2 regions of the Kitasatospora saccharophila genome follow, and region 1 is predicted to be linked to the other one. Evidence: riboswitches for the same ligand, from Rfam matches in the RefSeq annotation. Region 1 holds a riboswitch; the other holds the start of a gene.
The links. Region 1 has a riboswitch for glycine ahead of gcvT (glycine cleavage system aminomethyltransferase GcvT). Riboswitches for the same ligand answer to the same signal wherever they lie in the genome.
Positions count from the first base shown of each region.

Region 2: another riboswitch for glycine. It lies ahead of gcvP (aminomethyl-transferring glycine dehydrogenase); the one in region 1 lies ahead of gcvT (glycine cleavage system aminomethyltransferase GcvT).

Region 1 is NZ_BAAANS010000021.1:47,047-54,833, reverse strand. Features, by position in the region: gene ABD345_RS17070 (L-serine ammonia-lyase) at 1-296, opposite strand, end outside; gene ABD345_RS17065 (serine hydroxymethyltransferase) at 459-1,727, opposite strand; gene gcvH (glycine cleavage system protein GcvH) at 1,743-2,117, opposite strand; gene gcvT (glycine cleavage system aminomethyltransferase GcvT) at 2,211-3,380, opposite strand; glycine riboswitch at 3,371-3,478, opposite strand; glycine riboswitch at 3,479-3,581, opposite strand; gene ABD345_RS17050 (enhanced serine sensitivity protein SseB) at 3,760-4,527, shown strand; gene ABD345_RS17045 (enhanced serine sensitivity protein SseB C-terminal domain-containing protein) at 4,658-5,482, shown strand; gene ABD345_RS17040 (ABC transporter permease) at 6,196-7,194, shown strand; gene ABD345_RS17035 (ABC transporter substrate-binding protein) at 7,223-7,787, shown strand, end outside.
Region 2 is NZ_BAAANS010000040.1:64,171-71,957, forward strand. Features, by position in the region: gene ABD345_RS26495 (TrmH family RNA methyltransferase) at 1-364, opposite strand, end outside; gene rplT (50S ribosomal protein L20) at 468-854, opposite strand; gene rpmI (50S ribosomal protein L35) at 959-1,153, opposite strand; gene infC (translation initiation factor IF-3) at 1,287-2,021, opposite strand; gene ABD345_RS26515 (DUF1844 domain-containing protein) at 2,506-2,880, shown strand; gene gcvP (aminomethyl-transferring glycine dehydrogenase) at 3,105-5,975, opposite strand; glycine riboswitch at 6,066-6,192, opposite strand; glycine riboswitch at 6,195-6,300, opposite strand; gene ABD345_RS26525 (PRC and DUF2382 domain-containing protein) at 6,488-7,657, shown strand.

The sequences.
Region 1 (7,787 bases):
AGGCTGAGCCGCTTCTCGGCGCGGATCCGTTCGACGTCGAGGTCGGCGCGGTCGACGTCGACCGTGCGCGGGGAGTGGTTCTCCAGGCCGAGCAGGACGGCCTTGGGGGTGCCGTGGCCGTGCCCGGTGGCGCCGAGCGAGCCGTACAGCTCGGCCCGGACGGTGGCGACCCGCTCCAGCAGGCCCTCGGAGTCGAGGCGGCGGGCGAACATCCGGGCCGCGCGCATCGGGCCCACGGTGTGCGAGGAGGAGGGGCCGATGCCGATGGAGAAGAGGTCGAAGACGCTGATGGCCACGGGGTGACGTCCTTGTCCGGTCTCGTGGTGGTGCTGGGTCCCGTCTCGTGAACGGGGCGCGGCATGGAACGGGGCACCGCGCGCACGTCTTCCAGTGTGCGCGGTGCCCCGGGAAAGCTCGGGTGGGCCGCCGGTCGGGCGGCCGGACGAGCGGGGTCCTGCTTACAGCTCCGGGTAGAGCGGGTGCTTGGCGGCCAGCGCGGTCACCCGGGCCTTGAGGGCCTCGGCCTTGGCCTCGTCGAAGCCCGGCAGCAGGGCCTCGGCGATGACGTCGGCGACCTCGCGGAAGTCCTCGGCGCCGAAGCCGCGGGTGGCCAGCGCCGGGGTGCCGATGCGCAGGCCGGAGGTGACCATCGGCGGACGCGGGTCGTTCGGGACGGCGTTGCGGTTGACCGTGATGCCGACCTCGTGCAGGCGGTCCTCGGCGTCCTGGCCGTTGAGCTCGCTGTTGCGCAGGTCGACCAGCACCAGGTGCACGTCGGTGCCGCCGGACAGCACGGAGGCGCCGGAGGCGGCCACGTCGTCCTGGAGCAGGCGCTCGGCGAGGATCTTCGCGCCCTCCAGGGTGCGCTGCTGGCGCTCCTTGAAGCCCTCGGAGGCCGCGACCTTGAACGCGACGGCCTTGGCGGCGATCACGTGCTCCAGCGGGCCGCCCTGCTGGCCGGGGAAGACCGCGGAGTTGATCTTCTTGGCGTGCTCGGCCTTGGAGAGGATGACGCCGCCGCGCGGGCCGCCCAGGGTCTTGTGGGTGGTGGTGGTGACCACGTCCGCGTACGGCACCGGGGAGGGGTGCAGACCGGCGGCGACCAGGCCGGCGAAGTGCGCCATGTCGACCATCAGCAGGGCGCCGACCTCGTCCGCGACCCGGCGGAACTCGGCGAAGTCCAACTGGCGGGGGTAGGCGGACCAGCCGGCGATGATCAGCTTGGGCTGGTGCTCCTTGGCGAGGCGCTCGACCTCGGCCATGTCGACCTGGCCGGTCTTCTCGTCCACGTGGTAGGCCACCACGTTGTAGAGCTTGCCGGAGAAGTTGATCTTCATGCCGTGGGTCAGGTGACCGCCGTGGGCCAGGTTCAGGCCCAGGATGGTGTCGCCCGGCTGGATCAGCGCGAACATCGCCGCGGCGTTCGCCTGCGCGCCGGAGTGCGGCTGCACGTTGGCGTGCTCGGCGCCGAACAGCTCCTTGATCCGGTCGATGGCGATCTGCTCGACCACGTCGACGTGCTCGCAGCCGCCGTAGTAGCGGCGGCCGGGGTAGCCCTCGGCGTACTTGTTGGTGAGCACCGAGCCCTGGGCCTCCATGACCGCCACCGGGGCGAAGTTCTCGGAGGCGATCATTTCCAGGGTGGTCTGCTGGCGGTGCAGCTCGGCGTCGACCGCGGCGGCGATCTCCGGGTCGAGCGCGTGGAGGGACTGGTTGAGGACCGTCATGAGGGGGTCTCCCGGTCAGGCGCCGGTGAAGGCGGTGTAGCCGTCGGCGTCGAGCAGCTCGTCGGTCGCCTCGACCCGGACCTTGAACAGCCAACCGCCCGCGAAGGGCTCCGAGTTGACCAGGGCCGGCTCGTCGATGACGGCCTGGTTGACCTCGGTGACCTCGCCGGTGGCGGGGGAGTAGAGGTCGCTGACCGACTTGGTGGACTCAAGCTCGCCACAGGTCTCACCCGCGGTGACGGTGTCACCCACCGCCGGGAGCTGGACGTAGACGATGTCGCCGAGGGCGTCGGCCGCGTGCGCGGTGATGCCGACCGTCGACACCCCGTCCACGGCGGCGGTCAGCCACTCGTGCTCCTTGGTGTACTGCAGGTGCGTGGGGTTGCTCATGGCGTCATTCTCCAGGATCGCGGGAGGGGAGGGCGCGGCCGTCCGCTGTGCGGACGAACCGGAAGAGGACTTCCAGGGGTCAGCGGCGCGGGGTCAGCGGGCGCGCTTGTAGAACGGCAGGGCGACGACCTCGACCGGCTCGGCCCTGCCCCGGACGTCCACCGCGACGGCGGTGCCCGGCTCGGCGTGCGCGGCGTCCACGTACGCGATGGCGATCGGCTTGCCCAGGGTCGGGGACGGCGCGCCGGAGGTGATCCGGCCGATCGCGGCGCCCTCGGCGTCCACCACCGCGTACTCGGCGCGCGGGACGCGCTTGCCCTCGGAGACCAGGCCGACCAGCTTGCGCGGGGGGGCGCTCTCGGCCGCGGCGGCGGCCTCCTCCAGGGCCTTGCGGCCGACGAAGGCGCCGCCGTTGGTGGTCTTGTCGAAGCGCACCACCCGGCCCAGGCCGGCGTCGAACGGGGTCAGGTCGGTGGACAGCTCGTGCCCGTACAGCGGCATGCCCGCCTCCAGGCGCAGCGTGTCGCGGCAGGACAGGCCGCACGGGACCAGGCCCTCGGCGGTGCCGGCCTCGGTCAGCGCCGTCCACAGGTGCGCGGCGTCGGCGGGGGCGCAGAACACCTCGAAGCCGTCCTCGCCGGTGTAGCCGGTGCGGGCCAGCCAGACCCGGCGGTCGGCCACGGTGGCCGGCAGCAGGGCGTAGTACTTGAGGCCGGGCAGGTCGGCGTCGGTCAGCTTGGCCAGGATGCCGTTCGCCTCCGGGCCCTGGACGGCGAGCAGCGCGTAGGCGTCCCGGTCGTCGCGGACGGTGGCGTCGAAGCCGGCCGCGCGCTCGGTCAGCGCGTCCAGCACCACCTGGGCGTTGGAGGCGTTGGCGACCACCAGGTACTCGTCCTCGGCGGTGCGGTAGACGATCAGGTCGTCCAGGATGCCGCCGTCCTCGCGGCAGATCATCGTGTAGCGGGCGCGCAGCACGCCGAGCGCGGAGATGAAGCCGACCAGGGCGTGGTCCAGCAGCTCGCCGGCCTGCGGGCCGGAGACGGTGATCTCGCCCATGTGCGAGAGGTCGAACAGGCCCGCCCGGGTGCGGACGGCGAGGTGCTCCTCGCGCTCGCTGCCGTAGCGCAGCGGCATGTCCCAGCCGGCGAAGTCGGTCATGGTGGCGCCGAGCGAGCGGTGCAGCGCGTCGAGCGCGGTCAGGCGGAGGGACACGACAGGACTCCCGGGATCTGGAAACGGGCAGGCTGGGGCGAATCTCCCCATCTGTCGTCGAACCTGAGAGCTTCACCGCCTTCCAACAGGATGGCGGCTTGCACCGTGGGTGGGCGCACGGCGCGGCCGTGTCCACTTTCCAGATCTGCCTCGCCCGGGCGGTAGGGGTGCCTGAGAGATTCCGGGGAGGACTTGCTCCTTCGGCGCCGGTCGCGGCCCAGCGGGCCGTTCCGGCTCTCCCGCGCGGGTTCGAGCGGCCGGTATGAAGTTTGACTTCGAGCGGGCCCATCATGGCACGCCCGGGGCCGCGCGCGGGAGAGGGGTCCGATCACCGGCGCACCCGGGCACCGCGCCGGTGCGCCGGGCCGCCGCACCGGTGCGCCCCCGCGCGCCGCTAACCTGATCGCAACTGCTGACGTGGAGGGGCGACATGGGGTTCCCGCTGGGTGGGGTGCCGGAGGGCGGGGCCTGGCCGGCCAACGAGCTGGAGCGGGTGCTGACGGCCGCGCTCGGCGACCCCGGGGCGACGCCCCGGGTGATCGAGGTGCTGGCCCGCAGCCAGGTGTGGATCCCGCTGCCGTCCGGCACCGCGCCGGACGCCGAGGCGCTGGACCTGCCGACGCTGGAGCTGGCCGGCGCCCCCTACGTGCCGGTGTACTCCTCGCAGGAGCAGTACCTCCGGCACTGCCCGGGCATCCCGTTCGCGATCGCCCCGATGTGGGAGTTCGCCCGCGGGCTGCCGCTGGGCATCGGCATCGCGGTCAACCCGGAGGCGCCGGTGGGCATCCCGGTGCCGCCGGAGGGCGTGGGCGAGCTGCGGCGCGGGCCGCGCGGCGAGGAGTGGGAGGCGCAGGGCGTCACCGAGGGTGCCCGGGTGGCGCTCAAGGAGCCCGAGCCGCACCAGGAGCCGTTCGCCTTCCTGGCCGCCGCGACCGGCGAACTCATGGGCCTGCCGGGCGTGTTGACGGCCCGTCGGGCGCTGGCCCGGGTGGAGGGCGAGCCGACCCTGCTGTACGTCGGCGTGCAGCTGGACCCGGCGGCCCCCGCCGACCCGGCCGAGGTGAACACCGCGCTCGGCCGGGCGCTCGGAACCGCGCCGCCGAGCTGGGGCGTCCACCTGGTGCTGCTCGACCTGGTCGCGGATCCGGTGGTGGACTGGCTGCTGGGGCGGGTACAGCCCTTCTACGTGCGTCCGTGACCGCTGCCGGTCCGCCGGCCCGGTCGGCCGCGCGCGGTACGGCGGCATGACGACCGTCGGGTGCGCCCCATAGGGTTGCCCCGGCACACCGGAGCACGGTGGCGAGCGGACGAGAGAGTAGGGCGGCGACGTGACGGGAGCAGCCGGCGACCCGGGGGCGGTCGAGCACGCCCTCGCAGCGGTCGCACCGGAGCGCTGGGAGGCGTACGAGGGCCTGCTGCGCGCCCTGGCCGGCGGGCAGGTCTGGATGCTGCTGTGGCACGGCAGCCCCGGCAGTCCGGACGCCCAGTACGGGAACATGGACATCGGCGGCCACGGCTACGCGCCCTGCGCGACCTCCCCGGCCCAGCTCGCGGCCAGCGGCTGGACGCGGGCCCACGAGGTGGTCTCCGGGCCGGAGATCGCCGCCTCGCTGTACCGGTCGCGCTGGGGCCTGTGGCTCGACCCGCACCGCCCCGGCGGCGGCGTCGGCGTGCCCTGGGCCGACCTGCGGCGGATCGCGCTCGGCCTGGACCGGATGCCCGCCGGGCCGCTGCGGATCTCCGAACCCCCGGGCCTGGCCGCGCAGTTCTTCGCCGTGCTGGAGCAACAGGCGGGCGAGGTGCGGCCGTTGCGCTCGCTGCGCCGGGCCTGGGTCCAACCCGTGCTGGGCGAGGCGTACTTGGCGATCGGGCTCGACCTGTACGACACCTCGCCGCCGGCCGTGGAGGCGGCCCGGGCGCTGGTGCAGCGGGCCGCCGCGCAGGCGCCCGAGGGGCCCGGCGTGTCCACCGTGATGATGGCCGACGAGTTCGACCCGGTGGCGATGTGGATGTGGGCCAACGCCCGCCCGTTCTTCGACCGGCAGGGCCCTGCGCAGGCCCACCCGACCGGCTTCGGTTACGCAGCGCAACCGCCGGCCGGGCCCACCCAGGGGTGGCCGCAGGCCCCCTGGCCGGGCTACCCGGGCCGTTGAACCTACCCTGACGCTCTACCCGAAAACCCCCGCCCCGGTCTTTTCTCCGGTCGGCGGGGGTTTTTTGCCAGCTTTTGCCAGCTCATGATCTACGCGCGAAACCCCTTGTGCCACCTGGCGTTTTCCCGTCAGTGGCGGGGTACCGCCAGTGCTCCTCTTGACGGACACGTAACAGCTGTGTGAAGAGCGATATGCGACCCGGACGATCTTGCATGCCAACAGATCACAGTTAGGCATCCTTCGTGATCGAGGTCTTCCGCCCGACGCTCCCCATGACGGAGAGTGCTGCGCAATGCGGAGCGCGGCGCCTTCGACCGGAGGCGGGCGCGCCACCGCCGGCACCAGAACCGCCCGGGGCACCGCCCCGCACGGGCACCCGGCAAGCCTGCTGTCCCGGCTCCACCCGTTCGTGTCGTCCGCACCACCCGCACCACGCACTGCCTGCTCACCACGCACTGCCTGCTCACCACGCACTGCCTGCTCACCACGCACCGCCTGCTCTTCACGCACCGCACCGCACCGCAGCACGCACCGCAGTCCGCAGCACCGCCCCCCGCGCACGGCACCGTCGGCCCACCACGGCCCGGCGGTGTCCGGGGCACCCGCACACCCGCAGCACGGCACGCCGGCACCACCGCACCTGCCCCAGGCAACTCCGCACCGCACGCGACTCCGTAGACCGGCCACCGCCGGCGAGGGGGACGGAACGACTCATGACCACACCCATCGACACCTCCGGCCCGGCGGCCGGCGAGCAGCCCGACGCTGCGTCAACTCCGGCTCCGGCCAAGCAGATCGAAGGCCGCTCGCCGGGGCGCATCGCCTGGAGCCGGCTCAAGCGCGACAAGGTCGCGCTGGCCGGCGGCGCCGTCGTGGTCCTGCTGGTGCTGGCGGCGGTCCTCGCCCCGGTGCTCACCGCACTGTTCGGGCACCCGGTCGACGAGCCGCACCCGGACCAGATCGACCCGGACCTGCAGATCCCCAAGGGCGCGTTCGGCGGCATCAGCAGCGAGTTCCTGCTGGGCGTCGACACCCCGTTCGGCCGCGACGTGTTCTCCCGGGTCCTCTACGGCGCGCAGATCTCGCTGCTGGTGGCGCTCGGCGCGGCCGTGCTGTCGGTCACCATCGGCGTGGTGATGGGCGTCATGGCCGGCTACTTCGGCGGCTGGGTCGACTCGGTGATCAGCCGGATCATGGACGTCCTGCTGGCCTTCCCGCAGCTGCTGTTCAGCATCGCGCTGGTCTCGGTGATGCCCACCTCCGCCTTCGGCATCCCGGACAAGTGGCTGCGCGTCGCCGTCCTGGCCGTGGTGATCGGCTTCTTCGGCTGGCCCTACATCGGACGCATCGTCCGCGGCCAGGCCATGTCGCTGCGCGAACGGGAGTTCGTGGACGCCGCCCGCAGCCTCGGCGCCGGCCGCGCCCACATCCTGTTCCGCGAACTGCTGCCCAACCTGGTGGCGCCGATCCTGGTCTACGCGACCCTGATCATCCCCACCAACATCCTGAACGAGGCGGCGCTCAGCTTCCTCGGGGCCGGCGTCCGGCCGCCCACCCCGTCCTGGGGGCAGATGCTCTCGGACGCGGTCAAGATCTACCAGGCCGATCCCATGTACATGGTGATCCCCGGTCTCGCCATCTTCATCACCGTGCTCGCCTTCAACCTCTTCGGTGACGGCTTGCGTGACGCTCTCGACCCCAAGGGCAACTGAGCCCGCAACTCTGGAGGTTCCCCGACCCATGAAGCGAAACAGGACGCTCGCCGCGGCCGCCCTGGTGGCGGCCCTCGCCCTCACCACCGCGGCCTGCGGCGGCAAGGGCAGCTCCGGAGGCGACAACGCCGGTGCCAAGAAGGGCGGTGCTGCGGGCTTCAACGCCGCCGTCGACAAGGTGGTGAACCCGTCCGAGAAGAAGGGCGGCACCCTCAACCTGTGGAGCAGCACCGACGTCGACTCGCTCGACCCCGGTCGCGCGTACTACGCCTCGGTGTGGAACTACGAGCGCTTCTACACCCGCACCCTGCTGGCCTACGACGGCAAGCCCGGCAAGGCGGGCCTGGAGCTGGTGCCCGACCTGGCCGCCGCCAAGCCCGAGATCTCCGCCGACGGCAAGACCTACACCTTCAAGCTGAAGCCCGGCCTGAAGTTCGAGGACGGCTCGGTCATCACCTCGAAGGACATCAAGTACGGCATCGAGCGGATCTTCGCCCAGGACGTGGTCTCCGGCGGCCCGACCTACCTGATCAACGAGCTGGACCAGGGCCAGGGCTACAAGGGCCCCTACACCGACAGCGACCCGGACAAGC
Region 2 (7,787 bases), on a different contig from region 1:
CGGCCAGCACCTGCTCGAACGGGGTGTCGATGAACCGGCACAGCGCCACGATGCCCTGCGGGGTGACGGTGTCGCAGATGTCCGCGACGACCTCCTCGGTGGCGCTCAGCACCGGCAGCCCGGCCTCCCGCGCGGCGGCGACGATCCCGGCGTGCCGCCCGGCGGCCTCCGGCGTCACGTACACCTCGACCACCGCGTGCTCCCCGTCCGGCAGCCGCCCGAAGGCCACCGCCTCCCGGACGGCCTGCGGTCCCTCGGCCAGGAAGCGCCGCTCCTTGCCGCGCTGGTTGCGCTTGGCGAGCCGGCGGGCGGCGACGACGCGCGGGGAGCGCAGGGAGGTCAGCAGGGGGGTGTCGGTGCTCATGCTCACGATCTTCGTCACGGACGGGCGGGGGCGCGATACGCGACGGACCCGCAGGCCGGGCGGCCTGCGGGTCCGGGGAACGCTTTCAGGGCGACGGCCTGGATCAGGCGGCGACCTTGGGGGCGTTGACGTCCGCCGGGAGCGCCTTCCGGGCGACCTCGACCAGGGCCTGGAACGCCACGGAGTCGTTCACCGCGAGGTCGGCCAGCATCTTGCGGTCGATCTCGACGCCAGCGGCCTTGAGGCCCTGGACGAAGCGGTTGTAGGTGATGCCGTTGGCACGGGCAGCGGCGTTGACGCGCTGGATCCAGAGCTGGCGGAAGTCGCCCTTGCGCTTCTTGCGGTCGTTGAAGTTGTAGACCAGCGAGTGGGTGACCTGCTCCTTGGCCTTGCGGTACAGGCGCGAACGCTGACCGCGGTAGCCGGAGGCCCGCTCGAGGATGACCCGGCGCTTCTTGTGGGCGTTCACTGCCCGCTTGACGCGTGCCACTTCATTACTCCTTGGTTCCGGACCTCGGATCGTGCCGGCGGTCCGTTATTCGATTCGGTCGGGAAGGATCAGCTGGTGCCCGCGACGCTGCCGCGGGCGGGCGATCACTTGCCGAGAAGCTTCTTGATCTTCTTCGCGTCGCCCGGGGCCATCTCGGCGTTGCCGGCCAGCTTGCGGGTCAGCGTCGAGGGCTTGTGCTCGAGCAGGTGGCGACGGCCGGCACGCTCGCGCAGCACCTTCCCGGAGCCAGTGATCTTGAAGCGCTTGCTGGCGCCGCTGTGCGTCTTCTGCTTCGGCATGTCGCCGTTTCTCCTCGTCGGTCCGTTCCGGCCCGCGCCGTGCGGCGCGGGCCGGAACTGGATGGATCTCGTCTCCAGGGCGGGACGCCCCGGAACCGGGTGCCTCGGCCCCCGGTCACCCGAGCCCTGGGGCTCAGGCGTCCTGGGCGGCCTCGGCGGGCTGCTCGACCTCGGCGGCCTCGGCGGCCTCGGTCTCGGCGGCGTCGGTCTCCTCGACCTCGGCCGCCTCGTCCTCGGCGCCGTCGATGTCCTCGACGTCGTCGACGTCATCCGCCTGGTCCGCGGCCGGTCCGCGACCCAGCCGCTCCGCCTTGCGGGCGTCGGCGGCGGCGCGGGCCTCGGCCATGGCCTCGGTCTTCTTCTTGTGCGGGCCGAGAACCATGATCATGTTTCGGCCGTCCTGCTTCGGAGCGGACTCCACGAAGCCCAGGTCCTGGACGTCGTCCGCGAGCCGCTGCAGCAGTCGGAAGCCCAGCTCGGGGCGGGACTGCTCACGACCGCGGAACATGATCGTGATCTTGACCTTGTCGCCCTGCTTGAGGAACCGGACGACGTGACCCTTCTTGGTGTCATAGTCGTGCGGGTCGATCTTCGGCCGGAGCTTCATCTCCTTGATGACCGTGTGCGCCTGGTTCTTGCGCGCCTCACGGGCCTTCATGGCCGACTCGTACTTGAACTTGCCGTAGTCCATGAGCTTGCACACCGGCGGGCGCGCCGTGGCGGCGACCTCGACCAGGTCCAGGTCGTACTCCTGGGCAAGCTCCAGCGCCTTCGCGAGCGGGACGATGCCGACCTGCTCGCCGCTGGGACCGACGAGTCGCACCTCGGGGACGCGGATCCGGTCGTTGATGCGGGGCTCGGTGCTGATGGGGCCTCCTCGGTTGCACCTTTTCCGATGCGACCGTCGGGCGGCGGTCGCACGTAGTGGTTTCGACCACTGGGCGGGGCTTCATTCATGCTCCGCTGCCCGTCGAGGGCACCGAGCGCACGAAAAAAGCCCCGCACGGTACAGGCGGGGCTCCACACGTTCCGGGGTACCCTCGCGGGCACCACTGCCGACGAACAGTCCCTCGCGGGCGCTCATCGCGGACCGGACCCGTCGGCCCTTCGGCCGCGCGGGTGGGAGACTGTCGCGGTTGCCCTCTCGGGCCTCCTGGGTGGAGCCTCCACTTGCTGGCCGGGCAACCCGAAAGGGTCCCCTGGCCGGTCAGTCTCGAATCATACCAGCGTTTCCGGGCCGACCGGTATTCCGCGCCCTCCGGCCCGCCCGACCGGCGCCACCGGCCCCCTCCCGCCCGCCTTGTACGCTCCTTCCGTACCGCGCTTTCGCCCCAGCCCCTCGGAGTGACACCTTGACCAGCCAGCCCGACCACGCGCACGAGTCCGAGCAGGCCCTCGGCTTCGACGACCTGACCCGCGACATCGCCGAGGTCCCCGCCGTCGAGGTGATCACCACCGTCGCCGTCCACCTGATGAGCGCCGCCGCCGTCAAGTGCGGCCTCGCCGAGGGCGGCGAGGCCGACAAGGACCTCGACGAGGCCCGCAAGCTGATCACCGCCCTGGCCGGCCTGGTCACCGCCGGAGCCCCCGAGATCTCCAACTTCCACGCCGCCCCCCTCCGCGACGGCCTCCGCTCCCTCCAGCTCGCCTTCCGCGAGGCCTCCCTCATCCCCGACGCCCCCGGCTCCGGCCCCGGCGAGAAGTTCACCGGCCCGGTCTACTCCTGACGCTCCGCCCCACCGGGGCGCGAGGAACCGCGCACCACGGAAGCCGCCCTCCCCGAGAGAACTCCCCCCGGTCGGGCGGCTTCTCCGTCCCCTCCCCCTCTCCCGCCGAAGGCGTGCCTCCCCCGCCCCGCCAGGGGCGCGGGGAACTGCGCGCGGCGGCAGGGCACACGCGGAAGCCGCCCGACCGAGAGAACTCCCCTCGGCGGGCGGCTTCCGCTGCGCGGCTACGCGTCGTACTCGTCCAGCGGCGGGCAGGAGCAGACCAGGTTCCGGTCGCCGTACGCGCCGTCGATGCGCCGCACCGCCGGCCAGTACTTGTCCGCCGGGTTGACGCCCGCCGGGAAGACCGCCTCCTCGCGGGTGTACGGGTGCGCCCACTCGCCGGCCAGCATCGCCGCGGTGTGCGGGGCGTTGCGCAGCGGGTTGTCGTCCGCCGCCCACTCGCCCGCGCCGACCTTCTCGATCTCGCCGCGGATCGCGATCATCGCCTCGCAGAAGCGGTCGATCTCGTGCAGGTCCTCGGACTCGGTCGGCTCGATCATCAGCGTCCCGGCGACCGGGAACGACATGGTCGGCGCGTGGAAGCCGTAGTCGATGAGCCGCTTGGCGATGTCGTCGACGCTGACGCCGGTCTCCTTGCTGAGCGGCCGCAGGTCGATGATGCACTCGTGCGCGACCAGCCCGCCGGGGCCGGTGTAGAGCACGGGGTAGTGCGGGGCCAGCCGCTTGGCGATGTAGTTGGCGTTGAGCACGGCCACCTGGGTGGCGCGCTTGAGGCCCTCGCCGCCCATCAGGCGGACGTACGACCAGGAGATCGGCAGGATCGCCGCCGAGCCCCAGGGCGCGGCCGAGATCGGCCCGACGCCGGTCGCGGGGCCGGCCTCGGCCTGCAGCGGGTGGTTGGGCAGGTACGGCGCGAGGTGCGAGCGCACCGCGACCGGGCCGACGCCGGGGCCGCCGCCGCCGTGCGGGATGCAGAAGGTCTTGTGCAGGTTGAGGTGCGAGACGTCCGCCCCGAACTTGCCGGGCTTGGCGAGGCCGACCAGCGCGTTGAGGTTGGCGCCGTCGACGTACACCTGGCCGCCGGCCTCGTGGACGAGTTCGCAGATCCGGGTGATCTCGGTCTCGAACACGCCGTGGGTGGACGGGTAGGTGACCATCAGCACGGCCAGCTGCTCGCGGTGCTGCTCGATCTTGGCCTTCAGGTCCTCGACGTCCACGTCGCCGTCGGTGAGCGTCTTGACCACGACGACCCGCATGCCGGCCATCGCCGCCGAGGCCGCGTTGGTGCCGTGCGCGGAGGACGGGATCAGGCAGACGTCGCGCTGGGTGTCGCCGTTGGCCCGGTGGTACGCCCGGACGGCCAGCAGGCCGGCCAGCTCGCCCTGCGAGCCCGCGTTCGGCTGGATCGACACCGCGTCGTAGCCGGTGACCTCCACCAGCTGCTGCTCCAGCCCGCGGATCAGCGTCAGGTAGCCCTCGGCCTGCTCGACCGGGGCGAACGGGTGCAGCTGCCCGAACTCGGGCCAGGTGATCGGCTCCATCTCGGTGGTCGCGTTGAGCTTCATGGTGCAGGAGCCCAGCGGGATCATGCCGCGGTCGAGCGCGTAGTCGCGGTCGGAGAGCCGGCGAAGGTAGCGCAGCATGGCGGTCTCGGAGCGGTGGCTGTGGAAGACCGGGTGGGTGAGGTACTCGTCCTCGCGCAGCAGCTCGGCGGGCAGCGCGTCCGCGTCCTCGGCGATCTCCGCCGTGACCCCGAACGCGGCGAACACGGCCGCCAGGTGCTCGCGGGTGGTGGTCTCGTCGCAGGAGACCGAGACCCGGTCGCCGTCGACCTTGTGGACGTTGACGCCGCCGGCCAGCGCCGCGGCCACGACCTGGTCGGCCCGGCCGGGGACGACCGCGGTGACGGTGTCGAAGAAGGCGTCGTGGGCGAGTTCGACGCCGCCCGCGCGCAGGCCGGCGGCGAGCGCGGCGGCGTAGCGGTGGGTGCGGCGGGCGATGTCGGCGAGGCCGTCGGGGCCGTGGTAGACGGCGTACATGGAGGCCATCACGGCGAGCAGCACCTGGGCGGTGCAGATGTTGGAGGTGGCCTTCTCGCGGCGGATGTGCTGCTCGCGGGTCTGCAGGGCGAGCCGGTAGGCGCGGTTGCCGTCGGCGTCGACCGAGACCCCGACCAGGCGGCCGGGCAGGTTGCGGGCGTACTCGGCGCGGACGGCGAGGTAGCCGGCGTGCGGGCCGCCGAAGCCCATCGGGACGCCGAAGCGCTGCGAGGTGCCGCAGGCGATGTCGGCGCCGAGCTCGCCGGGCGAGCGCAGCAGGGTGAGGGCGAGCAGGTCGGCGGCGACGGCGACGACGGCGCCGAGCCCGTGGGCCTGGTCGATGACGGGCTTGATCTCCCGCACCGCGCCGGAGGCGCCCGGGTACTGGAGCAGCACGCCGAAGACGCCGCGCTCGGCGATCTCGGCGGGGATGCCGTTCGAGAGGTCGGCGGTGACGACCTCGACGCCGGTCGGTTCGGCGCGGGTCTCGATCACGGCGACGGTCTGCGGCAGGGTGTCCGCGTCGACCAGGAAGACGCCGGGCTTGTTCTTGGTGACGCGCCGGGCCAGGGCCATCGCCTCGGCGGCGGCGGTGCCCTCGTCGAGCAGCGAGGAGCCGGAGGTGTCCAGGCCGGTCAGGTCGGCGACCGCGGTCTGGAAGTTGAGCAGCGCCTCCAGGCGGCCCTGCGAGATCTCGGGCTGGTACGGGGTGTAGGCGGTGTACCAGGCCGGGTTCTCCAGCACGTTGCGCAGGATGACCGGCGGGGTGAAGGTGCCGTAGTAGCCGAGGCCGATCATCGAGGTGAGGACCTGGTTGCGGCCGGCCAGCTCGCGCAGTTCGGCGAGCACCTGGGCCTCGCTGCGGCCGGCGGGCAGGCCGAGCGCGGTGAGGCTGCGGATGGCGTCGGGGACGGCGGCGTCGGACAGCTCGTCCAGGGAGGCGTAGCCGACCTGGGCCAGCATCTTCTGCTGGGCGTCGCTGTCGGGGCCGATGTGGCGGTGCTCGAAGGGGCTGGCCTGCTCAAGGTCGCTGAGCGTCGGCTGGGCGTTCATGGGGGTCGGGCCTCCTGGTCGCGGACCGGCGGTGGTACGCACGCCGACCGACTGCCGTGGAAGCCGGGCGCGCGGGCGAACCCGTCAGCCTCCCCCTCTGTCATCGGTACCTGAGAGCTTCACGCGTCCGGGCCGGGGCCCGGACGGCTTGCACCGTCGGCGAGGGCGGGGACGGCCGGCTCCGGTGCCGACGGTCCTGCCCTGCTTTCCAGAGTGACCTGTTCTCGCTCGGTACGGATGCCTGAGAGATTCCGGGGAGGGGTTGCTCCTTCGGCGTCCCGCACCCCCCTGTCCGGCGGGGTCGGGACTCTCCCGAGCGGGCTCGGCGGTCGCCTCCGAGGTTACCAGCGCGGGCCTCGGGGATCACCGGTGCGGCCCTGTGATCTGCCCCGGACGGCGGTGTCCGGAGTGCCGCCGTCCGTTACGTGACGTTTGGTGTGAAGTGGCGGCCCGGCAGGCTCCTCCGACCGCCTCCCGGACATCCCTGAGGAGCGGCAGGACTGGAGGACAGCGTGCAGACCGATATCGATCCGCGCGACCTGATCGGGCACAAGGCGGTCGACCGGAACGGTGACAAGATCGGCACGGTCGACGAGGTGTACCTGGACGACGCCACCGGCGAGCCGGAGTGGGCGGCCGTCCGCACGGGGATCTTCGGCCGGGACGCCTTCGTCCCGCTGACCACCAGCGAGTTCGCGGGCGACGAGTTGCGCGTCCCGTACGACAAGTCGCTGATCAAGGAGTCCCCGGACTTCGGCGTGGGCCAGCACCTCTCGCCCGCCCAGGAGTTGCAGCTGTACCGCTACTACGGGCTGGACACCGGCGGCGACGCCGGCTCGGAGCCCGCGGCCCCGGCGGCGAAGGCGGCGGAGGCCGGAGCGGCCGGAGCGGCCGGAGCGGGGGCGAAGGAGCACCAGCGCCAGGAGCCCGCGGTGGACCGCGATTTCGGCACCCTCGCCTCCTCCCCCTCACCCGCCCCGGCCCCGGCCCCCGCGCCCGCGCCCGCGCCCGCCGCCGCGGATCCGGCCGCCGCCGCTGCCACCGCCGCCCCCGCCCCGGCCGCCTTCACGACGGCGAAGGCGGCGCCCGCGCCGACCCGGCAGGACGCCCAACAGTCCCAGTCGCAGTCGCAACCCCACCAGGCCCAGCCCGAGGGCCGGGCGGCGGTGGAGCCGACCGCGCCGGTGGAGATCACCTGCCGCGAGGAGCGGATCGACATCAGCACCGAGTGGCACGAGGTGGGCACCACCCGGCTGCGCAAGTACGTGACCACCGAGCAGGTGGAGCGCCGGGTGCCGGTGGTGCGCGAGCGGGTGCGGGTGGAGCGGATCCCGGTGTCGGACGCGGAGCGGGCGGCGCTGAGCGAGCAGGAGATCGCCGAGGCGGTCGAGGAGGTCACCCTGCACGAGGAGCGCCCGGTGGTGCGCAAGTACCTGGCGCCGATCGAGCGGGTGCGCCTGGTGGTGGAGCGGTACACCGAGGAGGAGGTGGTCCGCGAGGAGCTGCGCCGCGAGCAGGTGGAGGTGCACGACGCGACCTCCGGTGCGGGCGGGGACGGCGAGGCGCCGCAGCAGCGCCAGCCGTGGAACGCGCAGCCGCAGTCGCCGACGGCGGCCCGGGCCCAGCAGGCCGCCGCGAACGGCGGCCCGGAGCACACCCGTCCGGAGCCGCTGCGTTCCTGACGGCGCCCCGGTCGCCCGGCCCCGGCCCCGGTCCGCTCCGGCGGGCCGGGGCCGGGCGCTTTGCCAAAACTTCACCAATCGATATTTGACATGCTGAAGCATCTCCCGACATCGTTACTTCAGTTCATGC